One region of the Kaistia defluvii genome, then DNA from elsewhere that is predicted to be linked to it. Evidence: predicted binding sites of a transcription regulator. Region 1 holds the regulator's gene; each other region holds the start of a gene.
What was found. The regulator PhoB, encoded in region 1, activates phosphate uptake and scavenging genes when phosphate is short. The targets are predictions, from matches to a motif close to TGTCATNNANCTGTCAT.
Positions count from the first base shown of each region.

Region 2: the regulator PhoB is predicted to act here: its motif matches at 1,933-1,949, upstream of ABIE08_RS07625 (ceramide glucosyltransferase).
Region 3: the regulator PhoB is predicted to act here: its motif matches at 1,684-1,700, upstream of ABIE08_RS08775 (esterase-like activity of phytase family protein).

Region 1 covers NZ_JBEPSM010000002.1:142,161-145,430, reverse strand. Annotated here, with positions in the region: gene ABIE08_RS13680 (GcrA family cell cycle regulator) at 310-843, shown strand; gene phoB (phosphate regulon transcriptional regulator PhoB) at 1,055-1,753, opposite strand; gene phoU (phosphate signaling complex protein PhoU) at 1,786-2,502, opposite strand; gene pstB (phosphate ABC transporter ATP-binding protein PstB) at 2,528-3,270, opposite strand, start outside.
Region 2 covers NZ_JBEPSM010000001.1:1,620,289-1,623,558, reverse strand. Annotated here, with positions in the region: gene ABIE08_RS07630 (acetyl/propionyl/methylcrotonyl-CoA carboxylase subunit alpha) at 1-616, shown strand, start outside; gene ABIE08_RS07625 (ceramide glucosyltransferase) at 630-1,772, opposite strand; gene ABIE08_RS07620 (HAD hydrolase-like protein) at 2,031-2,693, shown strand; gene ABIE08_RS07615 (acylphosphatase) at 2,705-2,986, shown strand; gene lipB (lipoyl(octanoyl) transferase LipB) at 3,018-3,270, opposite strand, start outside.
Region 3 covers NZ_JBEPSM010000001.1:1,847,544-1,850,813, forward strand. Annotated here, with positions in the region: gene ABIE08_RS08750 (sterol desaturase family protein) at 1-282, shown strand, start outside; gene ABIE08_RS08755 (hypothetical protein) at 436-834, shown strand; gene ABIE08_RS08760 (DNA-binding protein) at 876-1,160, opposite strand; tRNA gene ABIE08_RS08765 (tRNA-Lys) at 1,334-1,409, opposite strand; tRNA gene ABIE08_RS08770 (tRNA-Lys) at 1,471-1,546, opposite strand; gene ABIE08_RS08775 (esterase-like activity of phytase family protein) at 1,773-3,270, shown strand, end outside.

The sequences.
Region 1 (3,270 bases):
TATCACGGTCGTGACGATTTGTGTCAATGAAAACGCCGCTCGCGCGCGGTCATGACGGCTAAGCGATTGACGAGACTCATGGATCCGAAATCCGTCGCAAGTTGGGGAAAACAGCCCGATCGGCCGCTACCCATCCCTCCGACTCTTGTCACCGAGTCACGCCATATAGTATCTTAATTTTCGTTAAGACACGAAATATCGAGCAGGTACCTCCCCCTGACCCTTGTATGGCGTCCGCAGTCGTCCGGCATCCCGGCTGAACGACCGCGACAGGATTCCGGGTATCGCTCCGACCGACAAGGACACGCTATGACTTGGACGGACGAACGGGTTGAGTTGCTGAAAAAACTCTGGACCGACGGCTTGAGCGCAAGCCAGATCGCTTCGGAACTCGGCGGCGTAACGCGCAATGCGGTCATCGGCAAGGTACACCGGCTGAGCCTTTCCGGCCGTGCCAAGCCGGCAACGGCGCCGGTCGCTCGCGCCCGCAAGCCCGCGGCTGCCACCAACGGACGCTCGGTCACGACAGGGCGCCCCAATCCCGTCAGGCCACTCGTCGCCGGCAACACGGCCCTGAAGCCGATGAGCCAGATCGCACCCGAGCCGCGGCGCGTGCCCCGGGCAGTTGGTTCGGACGACGTCGTCGTTCCGATCAGCCTGCACGCGACGATCCTCACCCTGACCGAGCAGACCTGCAAGTGGCCGATCGGCGATCCGAGCACCGAGGATTTCCACTTCTGCGGCCAGCGCTCGAATTCCGGCATTCCCTATTGCGAATATCATTCGCGGGTTGCCTATCAGCCCGTGCATGATCGTCGCCAGAAGAAGGCTGTCGGCGCCTGATTGCGCCGCGCCGCGGCTGACGGCCTCCTCCCACCGTCGGACTGCGATGCAAGTCTGGCCGTGTCGCCTCCCCCGGGGCGCACGGCCTTTTTTTCTGCCCTGGCTCGTTGCATGCAAAAAGCCGCGTGGAGGGCCACGCGGCTTTTTGGTTGGGCTGAATTTTCGGAAGACTGCCCCGCCCCTCCCATCAGGAAGCGGCCACGGGATCCCCTCACGCCATCGCGAACTGGTCGTCGAAGGAGTAGCCGGAGCCGCGCACCGTGCGGATCGGGTCCTTGACGCGGCCGCGATTGACCGCCTTGCGCAGCCGACCGATATGCACGTCGACCGTGCGCTCGTCGACATAGACGTCGCGGCCCCAGACGCCGTCGAGCAGCTGCTCGCGGGAAAACACGCGGCCCGGGCTCTTCATCAGATATTCGAGCAGGCGGAACTCGGTCGGGCCGAGATGCAGCTCGCGGCCGGAGCGGCGGACGCGGTGCGTCTCGCGGTCGAGCTCGATGTCGCCGGCGCGCAGCAGCGAGGCGATCACCTCCGGCTTCGAGCGGCGCAGGATGGCGCGCACGCGGGCCATCAGTTCCGGCACGGAGAACGGCTTGACGACATAGTCGTCGGCGCCGGTGGCGAGGCCCCGGATGCGTTCCTGTTCCTCGCCGCGCGCCGTCAGCATGATCACCGGCAGGGTGCGGGTCGCGTCGCGTGCCCGCAGGCGGCGGCACAGCTCGATGCCGGAAATGCCCGGCAGCATCCAGTCGAGCAGCAGCAGGTCGGGTACGGTTTCGAGCAGGCGCATCTCGGCGTCGTCGCCGCGCGGCACCACCTCGACGGCATAGCCCTCGGCTTCGAGGTTGTAGCGGAGGAGGAGGCTCAGCGCCTCCTCATCCTCAACGATCATAACGCGTGGCGTCATTCACGGATATCCCAGTAAACCTGACGCAGGGGTCAGTTCTTCTCATACGCGACGGCGGTCGTGCTGGATTCATCCTGCTTGGGACGATCCTCGGCCAGGACCTGGCCGGTGACGACATAATAGACCGTCTCGGCGATGTTGGTCGCATGGTCGCCGATGCGCTCGATGTTCTTGGCGCAGAACAGGAGATGCGTGCAGAAGGTGATGTTGCGCGGATCTTCCATCATGTAGGTCAGCAGCTCGCGGAAGAGCGACGTGTACATGGCGTCGATTTCTTCGTCACGCTTCCAGACCTGGTAGGCCTGGTCGACGTCGCGGGTCGCGTAGGAATCCAGCACGTCCTTGAGCTGCGCCAGCGACAGCTGCGCCATGTGCTCGACGCCGGTGTTGAAGCGCTTGGACTGGATGTGGCCGTCCAGCGCAATGACGCGCTTGGCGATGTTCTTGGCTAGGTCGCCGATGCGCTCGAGATCGCTGGCGATGCGCTGCGCGGCGATGACTTCGCGCAGGTCCATCGCCATGGGCTGGCGCCGGGCGATGATCATGATGGCGCGCTCTTCGCATTCGCGCTGCAGCACGTCGAGCTTCTTGTCGTCCGCGATGACGGTGCGGGCGGTCGCGGCATCGACGCGCATCAGCGCGCCGACCGCGACGTCGACGAGACGCTCGGCCATGCCGCCCATCTCGGCGATGCGGCGGGCGACGTCGTTCAGTTCTTCGTCGTACTTGGAAACGATGTGTTCGGACATGTCGTGCTCCTACCCGTGGCCCGGCTTAGCCGAAGCGACCGGTGATGTAGTCCTGCGTGCGCTTGTCGCTCGGGGCGGTGAAGATCTTCGTGGTCTCGTCGAACTCGATCAGCTCGCCGAGATACATGAAGGCCGTGTAGTCCGAGACGCGGGCGGCCTGCTGCATGTTGTGGGTGACGATGGCGATCGTGTAATCGGTCGTCAGCTCGTCGATCAGTTCCTCGATCTTGGCGGTCGAGATCGGATCGAGCGCCGAGCAGGGCTCGTCGAACAGCACGACTTCCGGCCGCACCGCGATGGTGCGGGCGATGCAGAGGCGCTGCTGCTGGCCGCCGGAGAGGCTGAGACCGCTGGTGTGCAGCTTGTCCTTGACCTCGTTCCAGAGCGCGCCGCGCGTCAGCGCCGCCTCGACCCGGCCGTCCATCTCGGAGCGCGAGATGTTTTCATACAGGCGGATGCCGAAGGCGATGTTGTCGTAGATCGACATCGGGAACGGCGTCGGCTTCTGGAACACCATGCCGACGCGGGCGCGCAGCATGTTGCGGTCCTGGTCGGGGTCGAGCACGTTCTTGCCGTCGAAGATCACCTCGCCCTCGGCCCGCTGGCGCGGATAGAGGTCGTACATCCGGTTCAGCACGCGCAGCAGGGTCGACTTGCCGCAACCCGACGGGCCGATGAAAGCGGTGACCTTCTTCTCGAACAGCGGCAGGTTGATGGTCTTCAGCGCGAGGTTGTCGCCGTAGAAGAACTTCAGATTGCGGATCGAGA
Region 2 (3,270 bases), on a different contig from region 1:
GGCCGTGGTCGCGCTGACGATGGAGATCCTGCGCAAGGATCGGCTCGATCGGCTGGCCGGCCGCCTGGCGCCGCATGCCGGAAACTGGCGCGAGAAATGGGTGGTCTCGATCGGCGGCAACACCGTTGAACTGGAAAGCCCGACCGGAATCGCCCTGTTGCCGATGGAGGTGGAGATCGTGCTTCCGGGAGCGGAGGCACCGGTCACCGTGCTGTCGAACTGGATGCCGGGCGATCTCGTCTGGGAGGGCGCCATCGACGACGAGCCGCTCTCGGTGCAGGTGCGCCCCGCGCTCTCCGGATATCGGCTGCTCTATCGCGGCATCGACGTGGTGGCGCGGGTGATGACGCCGCGCATCGCCGCGCTCTACAGCCTGATGCCGGAGAAGAAGCCGGCCGACACGTCGAAATTCTTGCTCTGCCCGATGCCCGGCCTTGTCGTGTCGCTGGCGGTCGAGGAGGGGCAGGAGGTGAAGGCGGGCGAGACGCTGGCGATCGTCGAGGCCATGAAGATGGAAAACGTGCTGCGCGCGGATCGCGATCTGACGGTAGAGCGGATCGCCGTGAAGCAGGGCGAGAGCCTTGCCGTCGACGCGGTGATCATGGAGTTCGCCTAGCGGCTGTGGCGGCTTAGTCCGCCTCGGTGGCGAGCAGGCTGTCCTTCTTGACGTCCATCTGGTTGCCGCGCCATTCGAAGCCGTTGCCGCAGACGGCGGCAATCCAGAGGACCGGCAGCGACAGATCGCGCAGCACCCAGGCGAGCGGTGAACGGCGCGAATAGTGCCAGTCGAGGTTCTTGGCCAGGAAGGCTTCGGCCCCGTACCAGGCGACGGCCAAAAGCGGCGCGATCCAGCCCGGAATGGCGTCGTTGAAGGCGAGCCAGGTCGCGATCGCGATCGGGAAAAGGCCTCCGGTCAGGAACTCCATGCAGAAGAAGGCTGGGAAGGTGACCCTTCTGAGCCGGGCCCAGCGCAACTGGCGGCTCCAGACGGCGCGCAGCGCGCGGGCGCCGAGCGGCTGGGCGAAGGGCTGGCGCACGAGGCGGACACGCTGACCGTTGGCGCGGATCGCCTTGGTGGCGGCGGCGTCTTCGGCCGGATCGGCCGCAAGCGCCGCGATGCCGCCATGCCGATCCAGGTTCTCGCGGCGCAGGAACATCGACTTGCCCTGCGCGAAGCCCTGGCCCAGCGCATCGGCCGCGAGCTGCCAGCGGGCCTGGTAGGTGTTGAGATAGGCGCATTCGAACTCGGCGCCGTAGCCCTCCGGTTCGCTGCCGAGCGGCGGCGAGCAGACCAGCCCGGTGGTCGCGTCCCAGCGATCGAGCATGCGATCGATATAGTTCGGCGGCATCAGCACATTGCTGTCCGTCATGACGATCCACTCATGCTTCGCCGCGTCCCAGCCCTTCACCAGATTATTGAGCTTCGGGTTGATGCTGATGCGGTCGTCGCCAATCAGCAGGCGGGCGGGAACCGCCGGGTTCGCCGCCATCAGCCGGCGGATGCCGGGGATTGCCGGATCGCTGGCGCTGGCGACGCAGAAGATCAGTTCGTAATCGGGATAATCGAGCCCGAAGCCGGAGCCGAGCGTCCTGTCGATCGCGTGCTCGATGCCGCAGACCGGTCGCAGGATGCTGACGGGCGGCTGTCCGTGGGGATTCGCCGTGTCGAGACGACCGGCGCGGCCGCGCAAGGTCACCAGCGCGATGCTGCCGAAATGGATGAGGGCGGCGAGCAGGCAGAAGATCTGGGCCAGGAGGATGGCGATGCTCATGGCGTCGCCTGCACGGGAAGAGGGGCTGAGGGTCGCGACAAGGCGGTATCGGCTCCTTTGACCCAGAGAGGTCGGACCAGGGCAGGGTAACAGAACGTCGCGGGCTTGGCGACGCGGACGATTGGCGAGAGAGCCTCGGTTGCTCTCGTCGCGCAACTGGGTGACGATTTGATGAAGGGGCGAGGGGCAGGCTTGACGACCGGGCGGGAAGCGCGCAATCCGGCGGCATTTCCCGCGCCTTCACGGAACGCATCGCCCATGACCGCTGCCAAGCTTACCGCGCTCGTCGATCTCGACGGGACGCTGACGGATCCCTATCCCGGCATCAGCGCCTCCATCCTCTACGCGCTGGAGAAGCTCGATCGCCCGGCCGCCGACGAGTTGGCGTTGCGCGCCGCGATCGGCCCGCCGCTGGAAGGCAGCTTCGCCGCCATGCTGGACGGCGATGCGATTCTGGCGAAGGTGGCGCTCGGCCACTATCGCGAGCGGTTCGGCACGATCGGGCTCTACGAGAACACCGTGTTCGACGGCATTCCGGAGGCGCTTGCTGACCTGCGGGACTCGGGCGTGCAGATGTTCCTCGCCAGTTCCAAGCCGCGCGTGTTCTGCGAGCGGATCCTGGACCATTTCGACCTGACCCGATTCTTTGCCGTCGTGCATGGTTCCGAATTCGATGGCCGCCACAGCGACAAGAGCGAGTTGATTGGCCACATCCTTTCGGTTGAGGCGATCGATCCGGAGCGCTGTGTCATGATCGGGGATCGGCGCTACGATATCGAGGGGGCGCGGTCGAACGGGATCAAGGTTGCGGCAGTCGGCTGGGGCTACGGCACGGGGGAAGAGTTCGACCTTTTCCCGCCGGACGTGATCGTGCCTGAGGTTGCCGATCTCGCGCCGGCCGTGCTGCGGCTGCTCGGCTAAGGGGGACGGGAATGACGGTACGCACGGTCCATGTGATGATATCCGGGCTCGTACAGGGCGTCGGCTATCGAGCCTGGACCGAACGGGAGGCAAATGCCCGGCGGCTGTCCGGATGGGTCCGCAATCGGCGCGGAGGGGAGGTGGAGGCGGTCTTCACCGGCGACGAGGCCGATGTCGCCGCAATGCTCTTCGCCTGCCATGCCGGCCCGCGCATGGCCCGCGTCAGCGCGGTCGATGTCGACGAAAGAGATTCGGCCGAGCCTGTCCCCTTCCGGGTGCGCCCAGACGCCTGAGCGCGTGCACGGCCGATCGAGCGAGATCGCGCTAGCGAACCGTCTCGCCAAACAGCGCCTCAAACTCCCGGCGCAGGATGGCGTCGACTTCCGGCATGGTCACGATCCGCCCGAGATCCGCCAGGCTGGTAACGCCATGGCCCTTCACGCCGCAGGGCACGATCCCGTCGAAATGGTCGAGCTCCGGCTCGACATTGATCGAGATGCCGTGGAACGTCACCCATCGCCGCACCCGGATGCCGATCGCCGCGATCTTGTCTTCGGCCTCGAAACCCTTTTCGGGG
Region 3 (3,270 bases), on a different contig from region 1:
CTGTCCTTCTTCGTCATCGCCGCCGTCGTGTTCTGGCCGAGCTGGCACCTGTTCGGCTTCGGCGTCGCGAGCGGCTTCACGGCCGGCGTCACCACCGGCTATCTCAGCTACAGCTTCGTGCACCACGTGCTGCACCACTGGCACCCGCCGCACGATTCCTACCTGTACAGGGTCAAGCGCCGGCACGCCCTCCATCATCACAGCGGCGACGAAGGCAATTTCGGCGTCACGACGCTGTTTTGGGATCACGTCTTCGGAACGACGCTGCCGAAGCGGCGCTAGGCAGCTAGGGCCGCAGGGAATTCACCAGACACGCAGAGAGATAGCCGGCTAGACAGGCGGGAGGTGCAGACCGCGCTGCGGCCTACCTGATATCGAGCCCCCTACTCTCCGAAACCCCCGCGGCTGCGGCATACATGCCAACGTGGAATCAAGATGCGCATTTTTGGAATAATCGGCACGATCTGCGCACTTTTTGGATCACTCTTGTCACCGGCAGAGGCTCAACCAGTGGCAAGACAAGCAGAGCAGGCACTCATCATCCATCTGCCATTTGCCAATGCAGCTCATCCAGCAGAACGCCGAGCCATGGAAGAGCTTGGCGAACAACTAGCCCATGTGATCACCTCCAACGGCTTGGGAGAGTTTGACGGAGATGAATGGGGTGAAGGATGGTACATCTTCTTCATGTACGGCGAGAGCGCGGATAGGCTCTTCGATGCCGTTGGTCCAATAGTTGCGTCGAGCCCGTTATCCCGGGGAGGTCATGCAGTTCGACGATATGGCCCCGCCGACGCCCCAGACGCTCCTCAGGTCACGACGTCGTTTCACTAGAATACGCAGCCGAACTGGCCCGTCGGAATAACGCGGCTAACTCAGCCGTCATTCGCCGAGCTGAGCTCTTCCGGGCGCTTGCCCTCGTCGATATGGTTGCGCTGGAGCCGCACGCCGGGCCCGCCCTCGAGCATCTGGCCCTCGTCCTCGAAGATGATGCCGGCAGCCTGAAGCGTGTCCCGCAGCGTCTCGTAGACGTGCGGCGGCACGACCTCGCCGGCATCGAAGCGCAGCGCCGCATCAGCCGGAACACCCGCATGCCGCGCCAGATCCTCGACGCTCCAGCCAAGACCCGCCAGCGCCATCCTGCATTGAAGGACATTCATGTCGGCTCACCACTCCTTGTTGTCGTCGGGCCAGTAGACCATCCGCCCGCCCGCTGGGCAATCAACCGCGCGGACGCCGGGACGTTCCCGTATAAGTCGGGCAAGGCCGTGGGTCTGGCAAGGTCCGGAAACGAACAAGGCCGCCAGTCAGAGACTGGCGGCCTTGTCGAAGATGGTGGGTGCACTAGGGATCGAACCTAGGACAAGCTGATTAAGAGTCAGCTGCTCTACCAACTGAGCTATGCACCCATTCGCTGACATTACAGAGCGAAAACAAGAAGGCTCTGGAACCCGCGAACGGTCGGTAATTTGGTGGGTGCACTAGGGATCGAACCTAGGACAAGCTGATTAAGAGTCAGCTGCTCTACCAACTGAGCTATGCACCCATTCCGTGGCGGCCTCGAAGCCTTCGCCGCGACGCCCGGAACGAGGCGGTATGTAGCAAAGCGCTCCCGGCCTGTCCAGCCGCCCTTTCAATGGACTGTGGAAATCTTCGAAAGCCAGGCGGCGAGCCGCGGGAAACTGTCATTCTCCCGTCATGCGCGCTCGGTCTATTGCCGGCAATCCTTGGCGCTTTCCGCCCCGGACCTCTCTGAAATGATTGAGGAAACCATGCTCAAGCCGATCCTGCGCAGCGCGCTCGCAGCCAGCCTCCTGGCGGGCACCGCCCTCGCCTCCCACGCCGCGGAAAACTTCAACCGCATCGCGACCTTCCATGTCGTCGACAACCTGCCTGCCGATGCCGACGCGAAGAAGAAGACGGTCGCCGAGATCATCACCGCGACCGCCGACGGCAAGACGCTGGTCTATACCGACAGCCCCGGCGAGCGTATCGGCCTGATCGACATAACCGATCCGAAGGCCCCCAAGCCGGCCGGCACCGTCGCTCTCGGCGGCGAGCCGACCTCGACCGTCGTCGCCAACGGCTTCGCCCTGGTCGGCGTCGTCACCTCCAAGTCGAAGAGCGAGCCCTCGGGCCATCTCGCCATCGTCGACCTCGCCTCCAAGACCGTGAAGGCTACCTGTGATCTCTCCGGCCAGCCGGATTCGCTCGCCAAGAGCCCGGACGGCAAATTCCTCGCCATCGCGATCGAGAATGAGCGCGACGAGGACATCAACGAAGGCGCCATCCCGCAGCTGCCGGGCGGCAACCTGACCAGCTTCGCGATCGGCGCCGATGGTTCCGTCGACTGCGCCAGCAAGACGGTCATCGACGTCACGGGCCTTGCCGACATCGCCCCGACCGATCCCGAGCCGGAATTCGTCGATATCAACGACAAGAACCAGGTTGTTCTCACCCTGCAGGAGAACAACCACATCGTCATCGCCGACCTCGCCACCGGAAAGGTCGTGAAGCATTTTTCGGCCGGCACCGTCGATCTCGATGGCATCGACGTGAAGAAGGACGGCGTGATCGGCCTTTCCGGCAAGATGGAAAAGGTCGCTCGCGAGCCGGACGGCGTGCAATGGATCGACAATGAGCGGTTCTTCACCGCCAATGAGGGCGACTGGAAGGGCGGCTCGCGCGGCTTCTCGATCTTCAACATCGACGGCACGCTCGATTATGACTCGGGCACCGCGCTCGAATACGAGACCGTCCGCCTCGGCCACTACCCGGAAAAGCGCAACAAGAAGGGCAACGAGCCGGAAGGCGCCGAAGTCGGCACCTTCGGCGCCGACAAGCTGATCTTCGTCGGCTCCGAGCGGGCCTCGCTGGTCGGCGTCTACAAGGACGAGGGCGCCGGTAAGGCCCCAACCTTCCTGCAGGCGCTGCCGGGCGGCATCGGCCCGGAAGGCCTGCTCGCCATCCCCTCGCGCAACCTGTTCGTGACGGCCGCCGAAAACGATCTGCGCGAGGACGGCCTGATCGGCTCCGTCGTGACGATCTATGAGCGCAGCGACGCGCCGGCCGCCTACCCGACCCTCGTCTCGGCCGACAAGAACGGCAAGCCGATCGGCTGGGCCGCCCTCTCGGGCACGGTTGCCGACGCCAAGGAGGTCGGCAAGCTCTACGCCGTCATCGACAGCGCGCAGAAGATCGGCCGCATCCTGACCATCGACGCCACCCAGACCCCGGCCCTCATCACCGACGAGATGACGGTCACCAAGG